DNA from 2 places in the Thermoanaerobacter sp. X514 genome. Region 1 is predicted to be linked to the other one. Evidence: a T-box and tRNA genes for the amino acid it is inferred to sense, from the RefSeq annotation. Region 1 holds a T-box; the other holds one or more tRNA genes.
The links. The T-box of region 1 lies ahead of thrS (threonine--tRNA ligase). A T-box ahead of a tRNA ligase gene usually reads a tRNA of that ligase, here a tRNA-Thr.

Region 1 (8,156 bases):
CTTTTGCCAGCTTTAATATTTTTTTGCGTCTTCTCCTCGTTACTTTGCCAAATTTTACTCTAGCCATTTTAAAAACCTCCTAATCTATTATGAATAAGGTAGTAAGCGTCTGATATTTTTAGCATCCCCACCTACTAAATAAGTAGCTTTTCTTAATCTTCTTTTTCTTTTTGCATTTTTATGGGTCAAAAGGTGACTTTTATAAGCTTTTGACCTTTTAACTTTTCCTGACTTTAATACTTTGAACCTTTTTGCTGCTCCTCTATGTGTTTTCATTTTAGGCATAAATATATCCTCCTTCTGTAATTGTTACTATTTTCTTGGTGTTAATACCATTATTAAATTCCTACCCTCCATATTAGGAGCTTTTTCTATAGCGCCATACTCATCAAGCTCTTCTGCAAACCTCTTTAAAAGGTCTTCTGCCAGTGAAGTATGAACAGCTTCTCTTCCTCTAAATCTTATAGTAACTTTTACCTTGTCACCTTCTTTTAAAAATTTAATAGCACTTCTCAACTTTACTCCAAAATCATGATCTTCAATATTTGGAGACATTCTTATTTCTTTAACATTTATCACCTTTTGCTTTTTCTTTGCCTCTTTCTCCCTCTTACTAAGCTCGTACCTGTACTTACCAAAATCCATCAATTTGCACACGGGCGGATTGGCTTGAGGGGCAATCTTAACCAAATCAAGATGTCGCTCTTGAGCAATTTTATAAGCTTCCTTTGCCGACATTATGCCAATTTGCTTTCCATCTTGGTCTATCAACCTTACCTCTTTGTCTCTTATTTCCTCATTGACCTGCAGCTCTTTGTTAATAAATACACACCTCCTAAGAATTATGAAAAAATAAAAGCGGATATAGAAATACCCGCTTCTTTATAACAAAACAACAATAACTACTTTTGAAAAAACCTTTGCACCCTCGGTGAAAGGTGAGAAGCGGGCGCTTCTACTTATTGCTTCTTTAGTTTATCATTATTTTATTTTTTTGTCAATATTTATTTTTATGCTTAGCAACTGCTCTGTCAAGTCACTCGTCTTGTGCAAAATGTCAACTCTATTAACTAGTCTACCGAAATTTTTCGCGAACTTTATGCTTACCTTTTTATTTTTAAAATCTAGAAATTTTTTACATACTCTAAATAAGCATCATAATTTTTCTTTAGTTCCTCAATTGAATCACCACCAAACTTTTTAAGGCATTCATCAGCAATCACCCAAGCGCATACCGCTTCTAATACACAGGCAGCAGCTTCTACAGCAGTTACATCAGACCTTTCATAGGCAGCTTTTACCTGTTTCTTTGAATTTATATCAATTGAATTAAGAGGTTTTAAAAGTGTAGGAATTGGCTTCATCGCAGCCTTTATAATTATAGGACTTCCATTTGAAATCCCGCCTTCAATTCCTCCTGCATTATTGGATTTTCTATAAAAACCTCTTTCTTTATCGTAGTATATTTCATCGTGAACTAAAGATCCAGGTCTTCTTGCTGCTTCAAATCCCAAGCCAAACTCTACTCCTTTTATAGCTTGTACACTCATGACATGATAAGCTAAAAGAGCATCCAGTTTCCTGTCCCATTGCACATGACTTCCCAATCCAATAGGCACACCTTCTATTATTATTTCTATTACACCACCTAAAGTATCTCCTTTTGATTTTGCCTCTTCAATAATCTTTGGCCACTCTTCTTCTACACTTATTCCACCTATTTCTAAAACTTTACTTTTTACGAATATATTTAACTCCTTGAGAAGTAATTTTGCGACGCTTCCTACTGCCACTCGCGCTGCTGTTTCTCGTGCACTGGAACGCTCCAAAACATTTCTTATATCCCTTTGATTATATTTTATTGCTCCTGAAAGGTCTGCATGACCAGGGCGAGGTCTTGTCATAGCTGGAACTATTTTACCCTTCCAATTTTCATAATCTTTGTTTATTATCTGTATAGCAAGAGGGGAACCAATTGTTTTCCCGTTGCTCACACCGCTTAAAACGTGGACTTTGTCCTCTTCAATTGCCATTCTTTTTCCTCTTCCATGTCCACCTTGTCTTCTTTTAAGCTCTTTATTTATAAAGTCTTCATCTATTAAAAGATTTGCAGGAAGACCTTCAATAACAGCAATTAATGCTTCTCCATGGGATTCACCTGCAGTAATATACCTCATACTTTTCCTCCTTACTTTGCTTCAACTTTTTTAATCTCATCTTCATAATTAGCTACTAAAAAGTACAAAATACTCACTACTATTCTTGCAATACCTGTTAAAATCATAAAAACTACATAACCAATTTGTGTATAAAGCCACATTCCAAACATAGGAGCAATAAAAGCAGCAATTTGGGTAATTAATGTAAAAACTGCTATGTAACTCATTTTTCCTGATGTAGGAGGTAAAAGTTCTAACAGCCAATTTAAAAGCAACATGTTATAACCTCCTACAGCTATACCCCCTAAAAAATCAAAAACAGCACCAACATAAAGGCTTTTAGTTGTAGCCCACATAAGAGGAATAAATCCTAGAAGCAATGCACTTAATGCAACAGTAAATCCGTTTCCTTTTTTGTTAGAAAGGTCAGCCCATTTATAAAAAGCTAAAATAGACCCAATCGAGGAAACAATAGTAAATATACTCATCCATCCGTTGTTAGCATGCAAAAAATTCACTTTATATACGGTAAATATAGGCCAAGCCATTATCCATGTAAAATAATATATAAAAGAAGTTATATTAAAATATATGAATTTTTTGGACTCCAACATGTTTTTAAAAGCTTCGTAAAAATTTGCGGGATTGGCTTCCTCCAAATCGCTTTCCACCACGTAAAACCTTGAAAAATAATAAGATTCTATTAATCCGAAAATAAATGCAATGGTAAATATTACTTGATAATTAATAGGAAATACTATATTATCAAGCAACCATCCTGTTACCAAAACTGTAATTGTTGCCACAATTGTCGTCCAAAAATTTCTGTCAGCGAAAACTTTACTTCTATATTCGTGAGGAATTAATTCACTCATAAAAGACTGCCAGCACATACCAACCGCCATAGAAGGTAAATTCATTACTCCTACTAATATGACTACAATCCACGGTTGGAACTCCTTATTAAAAAAGGGAGCAAGAGCAAGTAAAAAATAAAAAGCTCGTGCAATATAAAGAACAATATAAGCAAATTTATGAACATTCTTTAAGCTATTAATCAAGTAGGTCACAGGAATTACTCCAATTACCACCATAAGGGCGGGAAGAGAATTTAAAAGAGATACCTGAAAATCGTCGGCTCCTAATTTTATGGCATATATTCCAATAAAAGGGTTAACCATATTAAAGCCTATAGCCCATGCAAGACCATTTATCATATTCATTTTTATGTTGTATTTCAAATGCTTGTAAACCTCTAAGTTCTTTTTCATACCTCTCCCTCAAAATTGATATTTTAATTTTAGATTATCACGTTTTTTAAATTCTTTCAATAAACAATAAATCAAAATGCCCCTTAAAGGAGCATTTTGATTTTATAAAGCTTTTGTAGCGATTTCTTTAAGAATTTTTTCTATAAACTCACTTAAGGAAATAGCACCTAGATCCCCTTCTTTTCTTGACCTTAAAGATACTGTCCCTTGTTCTACTTCTTTATCCCCTACAATCAGCATATAGGGAATCTTTTGAAGTTGTGCCTCTCGTATTTTGTATCCTACTTTTTCATTTCTGTCGTCCAATTCAGCTCTTATGTCATTTTCCAACAGACGCCCATATACATTTTGGGCATAAGCATAGTGTTTATCAGATATAGGCAAAACTCTAACTTGTACTGGCGCCAGCCAAGTTGGGAAAGCCCCTGCAAAATGTTCAGTAAGAATTCCAATAAATCTTTCTATACTTCCGTAAATTACCCTGTGCAACATTATAGGTCTGTGTTTTTCTCCATCTGGGCCTATATACTCCAGTTCAAACCTTTCAGGCATCTGGAAATCTAATTGGATAGTTCCACATTGCCACGTACGACCTATGCTGTCTTTTAAATGAAAATCTATTTTGGGTCCGTAAAATGCACCATCCCCCTCATTAACTTTATATGGTAAATTCACGCGATTTAAAGCAGAAATCAAAGCATTTGTAGCCAATTCCCAGTCTTCATCAGACCCCATAGAATTTTCAGGACGTGTAGACAATTCAACAAAATACTCAAAGCCAAAAATTTTATAGAAATAATCCACTAAATTTATAACCCCTAAAATTTCATCTTCAACCTGCTCAGGAGTCATAAACAAGTGAGCATCATCCTGAGTAAAACTTCTTACTCTCATAAGCCCATGCAAAACTCCTGAGAGTTCATGTCTATGCACTAAACCCAATTCACAAAGTCTTAAGGGTAAATCTCTGTAACTGTGCATTGTAGACTTGTAAACAAGCATTGCTCCAGGACAATTCATAGGCTTTATTGCATAAGTCTCTCCGTCTATTTCAGTGAAATACATATTCTCTTTATAGTGGTCCCAGTGTCCTGACCTACGCCATAATTCTTCATTCAAAATTATAGGAGTTTTTATTTCCTGATAACCATGCTTTATATGTTCTTTTCGCCAAAAATCTTCTAAAATGTTTCTTATAATCATTCCCTTAGGATGGAAAAAAGGAAAACCTGGTCCTTCAGGGTGGATACTAAACAAATCTAACTCTTTCCCTAATTTTCTATGGTCTCTCTTTTTAGCTTCCTCTAACATATGTAAATATTGATCTAACATGCTTTTTTTAGGAAAGCTTATTCCATATATTCTTTGAAGCATTTTATTTTTTTCGTCGCCTTTCCAGTAGGCGCCAGCAACTGACAACAATTTAATAGTTTTTACCATGCCTGTTGACATAAGATGGGGCCCAGCACAAAGGTCAGTAAATTCTCCTTGCTTGTAAAAAGAAATTTCCTCCCCTTCTGGTATTTCTTCAATTAGCTCCACTTTATAAGGTTCACCTTTTTCCTCCATTAATTTTATTGCTTCATCCTTTGGAAGGACAAATCTTTCCAACTTATAATCTTCTTTTATAATTTTATTCATTTCCTGCTCTATAGCTTCAAAGTCTTCTGTAGTAAAAGGCCTATCTGTGTCGAAGTCATAGTAAAAGCCATTGTCTATAGCCGGACCAATTGCCAATTTCACATCTTTAAAAAGCCTTTTTACAGCTTGTGCTAAAATATGGGAAGAAGTGTGCCAATAAATTTTTTTTCCTTCTTCATCATCAAAAGTCAAAATTTCTAATTTTCCGTCCTCTTCAATTTTTGTATTAAGTTCCACTACTTTGCCATTAAACTTTCCACCGACGGCTTCTTTTGCTAATCTTTCACTTATACTTTTAGCTATTTCATAAACTGTCATACCCTTTTCAAATTCTCTTTGTGTGCCATCCTTTAATATTATAATCATTCAATTACCTCCTTTGTAAAATTTTTCTCTTAAATAAAAAACCTCTTACCCCGTAAAGAGGCAGAGGTTATCTGCGGTTCCACTCTTTTTTATACTCTGGTATTATATCGGAATAACCGTTCGGACTCATCATCCGCAGCTCCGGGGTGGTCTTCGATATTCAGAACATTTGAATGATCTCAGCCTATGTCATTCAATCTCTGTGATGTTCTTTAAATATCTACTTTCCCCCTCATTGCTTTAATATTTAATTTTTTAATCATTATATCTTCCTCTCGGACATTTGTCAATAATAACTTATAAAAATTGTATCACAATTGCTTGCAATACTCCTATTAGAAACCCTAAAACTCCCCCCATAATCTCTATCATATAAAGTTCACTGTGAGCAATTTTTATCACCACATCCTCCAATTTTTCTAATTTGAAGCTTTTTATTTTTTCCTCTACAATTTCTGATATTTTAAGTTTTGTTGAAATAATCTCTACCACTTCATTAGAAGGAGAATTTAAAAATACTTCTACTTCTCTATTTATAATATCACCAATGTAGTTTGATATCATCTCTTTTATAGCCTTGGGAAGAAAAGAAGGAAGCTTATTTTCTGTAACTTCTTTAACTTTTAAGTCCAAATTCGATAATAGAAACTTGCGATTTTCTTCTGTTAAAAGCCTGTCCCATAAATCATTAAAAGATAACAATTCTCTTTCCACAATTTCACCTATTGATTTAGCAATTTCATATTTTCTTTTAGGGATAAGTCCTTGTAATGTAATACCAAAAATTTTTACGGGTTTCAAAGGCTTAAATAGCATTTTAACGGCGACAAAATTCGTAAGCCATCCAATAGCCGCTCCTACAAAAGCTAAAAATAGCATCCTTATTAAAAATTGCATTCCACCACCTCTAAATTTTAAAAAATCACAAATATAATAATATCAGATTTTGACGAATTTTAAAACCCAGCTTTAAAAGCTGGGCTATTTTTCACATTTAATCTTTGAACACAATTCACAGCCATAACAAATTTCTACTTTGTCATTAAAAACTTTTTTAACCGTCTCTAGAATTTCATTATCTCTCATATTGTTAATAGAATGAAAAAATATTTTTTTAGGAGCAATGGTTATAAGCGTGCTCATCAAAGCATCTTCATCACTTATAACACCATCTTTTAATTCAGTAACTATTTCATTAATAAAATCATTAGATATTGGTTTGTTATTTTCATCATAAAGTTTAAATTTGCCATTTTTATCGACAATGATATTCAATATTTCAACTTTTGAATCCTGTAATTCGACGAAGTATTTAAGTAAACCTATAAACTCGTTGTACTCTTTTTTCATTAAAAATTCATCAACAGCTTTGTCTGTTACTTCGCTAAGTTCACCAATAAAATCCCTCAGTCTAAAGTTCACAAACCCTTCTAAGTCTATATAATCACTCTCTTTTAAAAAATCTCTTACCAATACAAAAATTTGCTCTTTTTTTGCTAATTTAAATGTCTCTTTATTCACATCATCTTCCAAAATATTGTAAGCGATTTTTTCTATTTCCTCCTTTTCATCTTCTGAAAAATAATGGTAATATTTATTGATTAATTTTTTTATTATCCGTTTGTCAATTTGGTTAACAATTATATCTGAAATAGCTTCCGCTATATAATTTCTTATTCTCGCAACATTGCTAAAGCCTTGTTTATCCTCCACTTTTAAGCTATAATAGGTAACTGAGCCACATACATTAGAATTTATCGCAATCTTTATACCATTTTCAGCTAAATTTTTTAAGCCATGTTTTAAATTTTCTCCATCTAGTTTTAAATCCTTTGAAACACCTATGGAAAATAGTTGCAATTTTCTCACTCCCTTCGTTAATAGTATATGTGTCTTTTTATCATTTTTATCTGTTTTAAATCAGTGGAATGATGGAACCAATGTCTTTTATTTGTTTAAAAGTAAGATAAACAATTTCAATTCCTTTTTTATTTAAAAATTCAATAATTTTTTCATAATTTTTATGTGAATTGAATACACCAGTTACTGCTAATTTTTTCTCTCCTATAAGCCCCATTGCACCGCCAATAAACCCGTATTCAAAACCCTTTAAAAAAACACCTCCGGGTTCTATCAAAAGCGCTTCAAAACCATTGCTAACTGCTACCTCAAATATTCCTTTGTCTGAAGTTATAAAGCTATTATCATCTATGATTGCCATATTACATTTTGTATAACCTTGCTTTACATTTAAAAACTTGACACCTTTTTTTTCTAAGGACTCTCTTAAAACAGGATCTGTGTACTTGAAATTGTGAAAAGCTGTGTTTCCCAATCTTGCTACATTATATGCGATATCATAAGGATAGTTACGTTTCAAAAAAGTTTGTCCTATTTTTACTTTTAAACCTATTAATTTCAATTTGCGTATAAACTCTGGTGTCACATTGGGAGCTACAATGATTTCTCTGTCTCCTAAGGGATGCAAAAGTATATCGGGATGAAAAGAAATGGCATCGTATAAATCTGCACATTTTTCAGTATATAAGACTTTTATCCCTAACTTAGACAAACTATCTCCAATTTCCCTCTCTCTTCCATCAATTACAACCCATTTAAAATTGCCATGGGGAACAAAGGGATTAGACATTTTTTCACCTCTTTTATACAAAGATAGGGCATACTGTTGTATGCCCTTAACCTTTTCTTTAACCTTTTC
Region 2 (8,156 bases), 1.1 Mb from region 1:
TTCCGACATCTGACTTCTGTTTGGGGTAGGGGAGCGTACTGTACGGGTAGAAGGCCAAGCGGAAGCGAGGCTGGACTGTACAGTAGAGAGAATGCCGGCATGAGTAACGAGAGTAAGGTGAGAAACCTTACCGCCGGAAGCCTGAGGTTTCCTGGGGAAGGGTAATCCACCCAGGGTAAGTCGGGGCCTAAGCCGAGGCTTAAAGCGTAGGCGATGGGGAACCGGTAGAGAATCCGGTACCACCGAGGGCCGCAAAGAGATGCGGGGACGCAGCGAGATAGGTGGAGCGTGCGGTTGGTAGGGCACGTCCAATCAGGCACCGAAGGGTACGTAGGCAAATCCGCGTACTGGCAGGGGTCTGAGAAGGGGAGCCGGAAGGCGAAGCCACCGAAGCAGCTGCCGAGAAAAGCCGCTATCGAGGCCTGAGGTGCCCGTACTACAAACCGACACAGGTAGGCGAGGAGAGAATCCACAGGCGAGCGGGAGAACCCTCATTAAGGAACTCGGCAAAATGACTCCGTAACTTCGGGAGAAGGAGTGCCGAAAGGCCGCAGAGAAGAGGCCCAAGCGACTGTTTACCAAAAACACAGGTCTCTGCTAAGTCGGAAGACGAAGTATAGGGGCTGACGCCTGCCCGGTGCTGGAAGGTTAAGGGGAAGTGTGAGAGCACTGAACCGAAGCCCCAGTGAACGGCGGCCGTAACTATAACGGTCCTAAGGTAGCGAAATTCCTTGTCGGGTAAGTTCCGACCCGCACGAAAGGCGTAACGACTTGGGCGCTGTCTTGATGAGGGGCCCGGTGAAATTGTAGTACTCGTGAAGATGCGAGTTACCCGCGATTGGACAGAAAGACCCCGTGGAGCTTTACTGTAGCCTGTCACTGGATTTTGGTAATTCTTGTACAGGATAGGTGGGAGACAGAGAAGGTAGGGCGCCAGCCTTACTGGAGTCGACGTTGGGATACCACCCTGGGATTACCGGAATTCTAACCTATAGCCGTGAAACCGGCGTAGGGACAATGGCAGGTGGGCAGTTTGACTGGGGCGGTCGCCTCCTAAAGGGTAACGGAGGCGCCCAAAGGTTACCTCAGCGCGGACGGGAATCGCGCGAAAGAGTGCAAAGGCAGAAGGTAGCCTGACTGCGAGAGAGACATCTCGAGCAGGGACGAAAGTCGGGCTTAGTGATCCGGCGGCAGTGAGTGGGAACGCCGTCGCTCAACGGATAAAAGCTACCCCGGGGATAACAGGCTGATCTCCCCCAAGAGTCCACATCGACGGGGAGGTTTGGCACCTCGATGTCGGCTCATCGCATCCTGGGGCTGAAGTAGGTCCCAAGGGTTGGGCTGTTCGCCCATTAAAGCGGTACGCGAGCTGGGTTCAGAACGTCGTGAGACAGTTCGGTCCCTATCCGTCGCGGGCGTAGGAAACTTGAGAGGCACTGCCCCTAGTACGAGAGGACCGGGGTGGACGAACCGATGGTGTACCAGTTGCACCGCCAGGTGCACAGCTGGGTAGCCAAGTTCGGAAGGGATAAACGCTGAAAGCATCTAAGCGTGAAGCCCGCCTCAAGATTAGGTTTCCCATCCGAGAGGGGTAAGACACCTCGAAGACCACGAGGTAGATAGGCCGGGGGTGTAAGAGTGGAAACACTCTTAGCTGACCGGTACTAATCAGTCGAGGACTTGACCGAGAAGGCTTTGTGCAGTTTTGAGGGTCTAGATTTCCGGTGGCGATAGCGGAGGGGAAACACCCGTTCCCATTCCGAACACGGTCCACAAGGGGCCCCCAGACGGTCGCAAGACCGGCTGGGGTGCTAGTTAAGCCCTCCAGCGCCGATGGTACTGCTTTCGCGGGAGAGTAGGTCGCTGCCGGAATTAAAATATTCCTCAGTAGCTCAATGGTGGAGCAACCGGCTGTTAACCGGTAGGCTGTAGGTTCGAGTCCTACCTGAGGAGCCAAATCGTGGCCCCGTGGTCAAGTGGTTAAGACACCGCCCTTTCACGGCGGCAACATGGGTTCGAATCCCGTCGGGGTCACCAAATAAATATGGGCCTTTAGCTCAGCTGGCAGAGCGGTCGGCTCATAACCGATTGGTCCGGGGTTCAAATCCCTGAAGGCCCACCATTTCAATAAAATTAAATAATAATGCGGCCCAATAGCTCAGTTGGTTAGAGCGCCAGCCTGTCACGCTGGAGGTCGAGGGTTCAAGTCCCTTTTGGGTCGCCATTATGTTATGCCTCGATAGCTCAGTAGGTAGAGCAAGGGACTGAAAATCCCTGTGTCAGTGGTTCGATTCCACTTCGAGGCACCATAATTTTTTTATGGAGGTTTTAGTTATTGCTGGCGTAGCTCAGTGGCAGAGCAGTTGATTCGTAATCAACAGGTCGTGGGTTCGAATCCCACTGCCAGCTCCAGTTAAATCAAGGTTTCCAAGCCCATCGGTAAAGTGAATCGATGGGTTTTTTCTTGTTTTCGCTGCAAAAACGCTGCAATCTGATGATGTAAATGTTTCAAAGTTGCTTTGCAGCATTTGAAATTGCAGCGGACTTTTCCCTCCTGTAGAGCAAAAGGAATTCCGGGCCTCTATGAGGAGGCTTTTTCTTTTTGCCTGTAATAGTGCGTTAAGCGGTTTGCTTTATTTCGACATTCCTCACTGCAAAAGCGCTTATTGGGTTTATCAGCATAAAACAGCCTCTCACAATAATTGTGTGCACATCTTCTTATTATTCTGCCTTCTGCGAGGTCAAACCACAACCCCAAATAGCAAGCATGAAGCAAAGAAGGGCAATGCCATGCCGGCTCAAAGGTGCTATTCTGAGAAGAAGTGTAAAAGTCAATATATTTTTGTACAAAAAGTGGAATATAATTTTGTACAAAAAATGTACTAAGATACATTCGAAGAACTGTTAAAATATTCAACTTATGACTTTAATCTATATGAAGGCCCTTTTATTGATATAACATGCGAATGATGAAGTAATCTATCCAATATTGCATTAGTTATTGTTGCTGATCCAAATACTTCTGCCCAATTAGAAAAGGGCATATTAGTTGTAATAATAGTACTATGTTTTTCATACCTTTTAGATATTAGCTGAAAAAATATATTTGAAGTATCTGTGTCTATTGGTAAGTAACCTACTTCATCTATTATTAGTACTTTATACTTTGAAGACTATTATTTATGACTTTCTTTTAAAAGAAAATAGTTAGTTTATAATTTTTTGTTAAATATATGTTAAATATAAAATTTTTAGAGCTTTTTGACTTTGGGATAAAGTTGTGGTATAATGAAAAACAAGGATGTAGTAGAAAAAAATGCTGTATCAATATAAATAGACGGTATTTGAAGATAGCTTTAAATTCAGTTTACACAAGCTAAAGATAAAAGAATAAACTAAAAATATGTGGGAAGGAGAGTTTATATGGGAACAAAGGGAAGAGAGATAGTGGGAAAAGAGGTTGACAAGATAATTGAATTTTTAAACAAAGCATTAGCTGATGAATGGTTGGCTTATTATCAGTATTGGATTGGGGCAAAAGTTGTAAGAGGGCCAATGAGTGGAGCAGTAGCTGCTGAACTAAGTGAGCATGCAGGAGAGGAATTAAGCCATGCTGAGAAGTTGGCAGAGCGCATCATTCAATTAGGTGGAACACCTATATTAAAACCAGAGGATTGGTATAAGCTTACCAATTGCGGTTATGATACGCCAGACAATCCTGAAGTTAAAGTTATTTTGGAGCAAAATATAAAAGGAGAACAATGTGCTATAGAAGTTTACAACAAAATGTTGTCAGAACTTAAAGATGTTGATCCTGTGACATATCATTTAATTTTAGAGATATTAGAAGATGAGATAGAGCACGAAGAAGATTTAGAGAACTTAAAAGAAGACATGGATATGATGAATAAAAAATAATAAAAAGTGAGGAGGATATTTATGGAGAAATTTGGTTCATTATATCAAAGTGGAGATTGGAAAGGAGAAAAACACGTTCCTGTCATACATATCTCTGACAAGGTCAAAAAAGAAGAGGTAGTTGAATTAAGAGTCAATATAGGAGAAGAAATTCCACATCCAAATACGCTAGAACATCACATCAAATGGATTAAAGTGTATTTTCATGGTGAAGGAGATAAATTCCCTGTTGAGATAGGTAATTACAATTTCACATCTCACGGAGAGTATGGAGTGTTTACAGAACCCGACTTGACAATAAAGTTTAAAGTTGAAAAATCAGGGACAATCTATGCGGCAAGTTACTGCAATATACACGGTTTGTGGGAGAATAGCAAAAAGATAGAGGTTGAGTAAAATATCAAAGGGCTTTCATCTTTAAATTTATCCAGATGAAAGCCCTTTGTTGCTAATTTAATGAAAGGAGTAAATCAAATTATAGAATCATTCACATATTTTAACATAAAAATAGTTGCATAAAAGCCCTTTACAAATAGGGCTCTATATGATAAAATAAGCTACGTGGTTTTTCTTAAAGTTTTAGAGTAAAACTTTTTATTGTCTTAAAAATGTGGAGGGATACCCAAGTGGCCAAAGGGGGCAGACTGTAAATCTGTTGGCTATCGCCTTCGATGGTTCGAATCCATCTCCCTCCACCATATGACCCATTAGCTCAGGAGGTAGAGCACCTGCCTTTTAAGCAGGGTGTCCCGCGTTCGAGTCGCGGATGGGTCACCAGTCATGAGAAAAACAGTTATCTTTTTAGATAGCTGTTTTTTATCATAGTGTAAAATTATCCTAAAAGTATCTTGACACTATCGGAATATGTGCTATAATGATAACGTAACCATGCAGCAATTGATATTACGGTTTATCATGATTAGGTTTTAAAATATGGATATTAGAGCTTTAAATACGATTACATTTTATAAAAAAGTTTTAATAAAAAAAAGAAAGAGAAGTGATTTTGCTATAGGGACAATAGGTTAAACCGAATTTTATTTTAAAATAATGAAGGAATTTCTATAACTATGTAGACTATATACATAAAGAAGATAATAATCTTGCGGGGTGCATATAAATGGTTAAGGAAGAATATTTAGATTTATTGGAAAAGAAACATAGTGTTTACTATGACGTGTATAGAGACTATGAATTAAACGGTAGATTTCTGGATATATATGCAGAGTTTCATATGAGGAATGAGAGGTACTTTTTGATAGATGTGCTGGATGCATACGAGACCCATGAGTATAGGCTCGTGAAATATTATGAAAATCTAAAACTTGATGATGCAGCAGAGTTTGGCACATGGTTGAAAGAGCAGGTTGAAGTCCTCATTAAACCTCATACGGAGCATATGTGCACCATATTGACCGGAGTAATGGTAACTGATAGAGGCATTAACAGGAATGTGGAGAAATTTATTAAAGATTACAGGTATACAAGATACTTCACATTTGGAATAAAAGGCTGGGGAGAAATAAGACTTGTAGGCGTTGACATTGCTTCCAATAGGGTGGTGGCAAACAGGAAGGGAAGAGAGGTGATAAAGGATTTTATGATTCCTATGCCAAAGCCCAATTATAAATAAAAGGGAGGTAACATTTAAATGAGTGCAATAATTTTACTGATAAGTGCTATTATTCTTTTTGTACTTGCTTATATCTTTTACGGAGGCTGGCTTGCAAAACAGTGGGGTTTGCAGCCAGACAATAATACCCCTGCACACACCATGTATGATGGCGTGGACTATGTCCCTGCAAAGGCACCTGTCCTTCTGGGCCATCACTTTGCATCCATAGCCGGTGCCGGTCCTATAAACGGACCTATACAAGCCGCTATATTTGGATGGGTACCAGCAACACTCTGGATTCTTTTAGGCGGTATATTCCTAGGTGGAGCCCATGATTTTGGTTCACTTCTTGCATCATTGAGGCATAAGGGCAAGTCCATAGGTGATATCATACAAGCAAATGTTGGCTTGACAGCAAAGAGGTTGTTTCTTTTGTTTTCCTGGTCGACACTGGTACTCATAGTTGCAGCCTTTACAAACATAGTGGCTGATACTTTTGTCTCTACACCCCAGGCAGCCACTGCTTCACTGCTTTTTATACTATTTGCCGTGGTATTTGGATTTGCTGTATGCAGAAGGAATGCACCACTTGGCTTGAGTACCGTGTTGGGTGTGGCGGCTTTGGCGTTATCTATATGGATAGGTTATATAGCCCCGTTATCATTGCCTAAGACCACATGGATAATCATCCTTGCCGTGTATATAGTAGCTGCATCAGTTATGCCTGTATGGATACTCCTGCAGCCAAGGGATTACTTGAACTCTTTCCTTCTCTATGGAATGATGATTGGCGGTGTTGTTGGTATACTGCTTTATAACCCGAGGATTCAACTTCCAGCGTTTACAAGCTTTAAGGTTGGTACGCAGTATCTCTTCCCGATGCTGTTCATTACCATAGCATGCGGTGCCATATCCGGTTTCCACTCACTGGTGGCCTCCGGCACCACAGCAAAACAGCTGGACAAAGAAGGGGATGCTAAGTTAATAGGCTATGGCTCTATGCTTATAGAGAGCACCTTAGCCATAATTTCTATAATTACCGCAGCGTATCTTACTCAAGATAAGTTTGCAGAGCTTATTAAGTTTGGTCCAACCAATGTGTTTGCTGATGGATTAGGTACATTCATGGCCAGCTTTGGTATAAATCAGGTTGTAGGAAAGACCTTTGCTGCCCTTGCTGTGTCTGCATTTGCCATGACCACGCTGGATACAGCCACAAGGCTCGGCAGGTTTGCCTTCCAGGAGTTTTTTGAAAATATATCGGAGTCTGGAGAGACAGTGGCATCTTCTAACCCTGTGGCTAAATTCTTTAGTGACAGGTATGTGGCATCTGTAATCACTGTGGTTATTTCTATTGTACTTGCATTTACAAGCTGGAAGGCTATATGGCCTATATTTGGTGCGGCTAACCAGCTCCTCGCAGCGGTAGCACTGCTGGCAGTGGCTGCATGGCTTGCCAATGCAGGTAGGAACAATAAAATGCTCATTATCCCTATGATATTTATGTTTATAGTTACTTTGACAGCCCTTGTACTTCTGATTCAATCTAATATTGCTTCTGGTAACTATATACTGGTGTTATTTGCCGTCCTGCTGTTTATCCTGGCTATACTATTAATACTTCAAACATATGGAGTGCTTACAGGAAAGAACAGAAGAGAAGGGGTAGCAAAATAGATAAAAAGCCTGCCGCAGGGAAGGCTTTTTAAGTGCGCCCGGCATGGGCGATAGCTAGGCGGTGAAAGTCCGCTATGGCCATGGCGGTGGGAACCATTAGCCAAAGGCAAGGGTGTCCATCGTAATTGGACGTTAATTGTTTAGCTTTGTTTTCAAAGGATTTCCTCCATTATAAGAATTCGACAAAAAAGGAGGAATTCCTTTAAAAATACATAGCAGAACCCCTTAATTTGTGAGGATTTTGGGGTTTTGTAATCTCTAATGAATGTATTTTGAAAGAGGGAATATTAGGTTAAATTTTGTTTATAATTAAGAAATTTATAAAAATTGAGTGTTTAGAGGGGTTATATTATGGACAAATTATTGGAAATCAATAGTACTGTCAATGGTATAGTATGGGGTCCACCTATGCTTATTCTTATCGTTGGAACGGGCCTTATACTTACCATAGGTCTGGGATTCATACAGATTAGAAAATTCCCTTATGTAATGAAAAACACGTTGTTTAAAATGTTTGAAAAGTCCCAGAAGGGAGAAGGAGAAATAACTCCCTTTCAGGCTCTGGCAACGGCTCTGGCGGCGACGGTTGGAACCGGCAATATCGCGGGTGTCGCTACGGCTATTGCACTTGGCGGACCGGGAGCTATTTTTTGGATGCTCATCGCTGCTCTCGTCGGCATGGCAACCAAATTCAGTGAAGTCGTGCTGGCGGTTCATTTTAGAGACAGAAAACCCGACGGAAGTTTTGCCGGTGGGCCTATGTATTATCTGGAGAAGGGGCTTAAACAGAAATGGTTAGCGGTGCTTTTTGCCATGTTCGGTGCACTAGCTGCTTTTGGTATAGGCAATATGGTTCAGGCCAATTCGGTAGCTGCTTCTCTTGAAACGACTTTCGGGGTCCCGAAGTTATATACCGGTGTAGCCCTTGCAATATTGACCGCCCTTG

Region 2: it has a tRNA-Thr gene. The T-box ahead of thrS (threonine--tRNA ligase) is inferred to sense a tRNA for this amino acid. The anticodon was not compared.

What each region holds. Positions count from the first base shown of each region.
Region 1 is NC_010320.1:2,065,873-2,074,028, forward strand. Features, by position in the region: gene rplT (50S ribosomal protein L20) at 1-67, opposite strand, end outside; gene rpmI (50S ribosomal protein L35) at 88-285, opposite strand; gene infC (translation initiation factor IF-3) at 313-864, opposite strand; ribosomal protein L20 leader region at 845-967, opposite strand; gene TETH514_RS10320 (chorismate synthase) at 1,125-2,177, opposite strand; gene TETH514_RS10325 (MFS transporter) at 2,189-3,430, opposite strand; gene thrS (threonine--tRNA ligase) at 3,533-5,437, opposite strand; T-box leader at 5,491-5,682, opposite strand; gene TETH514_RS10335 (DUF445 domain-containing protein) at 5,735-6,334, opposite strand; gene ytxC (putative sporulation protein YtxC) at 6,419-7,297, opposite strand; gene TETH514_RS10345 (DUF6873 family GME fold protein) at 7,353-8,087, opposite strand; gene TETH514_RS10350 (response regulator) at 8,146-8,156, opposite strand, start outside.
Region 2 is NC_010320.1:927,613-935,768, forward strand. Features, by position in the region: rRNA gene TETH514_RS04590 (23S ribosomal RNA) at 1-1,688, shown strand, start outside; rRNA gene rrf (5S ribosomal RNA) at 1,721-1,872, shown strand; tRNA gene TETH514_RS04600 (tRNA-Asn) at 1,882-1,956, shown strand; tRNA gene TETH514_RS04605 (tRNA-Glu) at 1,963-2,037, shown strand; tRNA gene TETH514_RS04610 (tRNA-Ile) at 2,047-2,122, shown strand; tRNA gene TETH514_RS04615 (tRNA-Asp) at 2,148-2,224, shown strand; tRNA gene TETH514_RS04620 (tRNA-Phe) at 2,234-2,309, shown strand; tRNA gene TETH514_RS04625 (tRNA-Thr) at 2,338-2,412, shown strand; gene TETH514_RS13135 (CGNR zinc finger domain-containing protein) at 2,582-2,893, opposite strand; partial or broken gene TETH514_RS12250 (ATP-binding protein) at 2,919-3,170, opposite strand; gene TETH514_RS04630 (ferritin-like domain-containing protein) at 3,424-3,918, shown strand; gene TETH514_RS04635 (class II SORL domain-containing protein) at 3,940-4,314, shown strand; tRNA gene TETH514_RS04640 (tRNA-Tyr) at 4,531-4,616, shown strand; tRNA gene TETH514_RS04645 (tRNA-Lys) at 4,620-4,695, shown strand; gene TETH514_RS04650 (hypothetical protein) at 5,039-5,551, shown strand; gene TETH514_RS04655 (carbon starvation protein A) at 5,570-7,210, shown strand; gene TETH514_RS04660 (sodium:alanine symporter family protein) at 7,562-8,156, shown strand, end outside.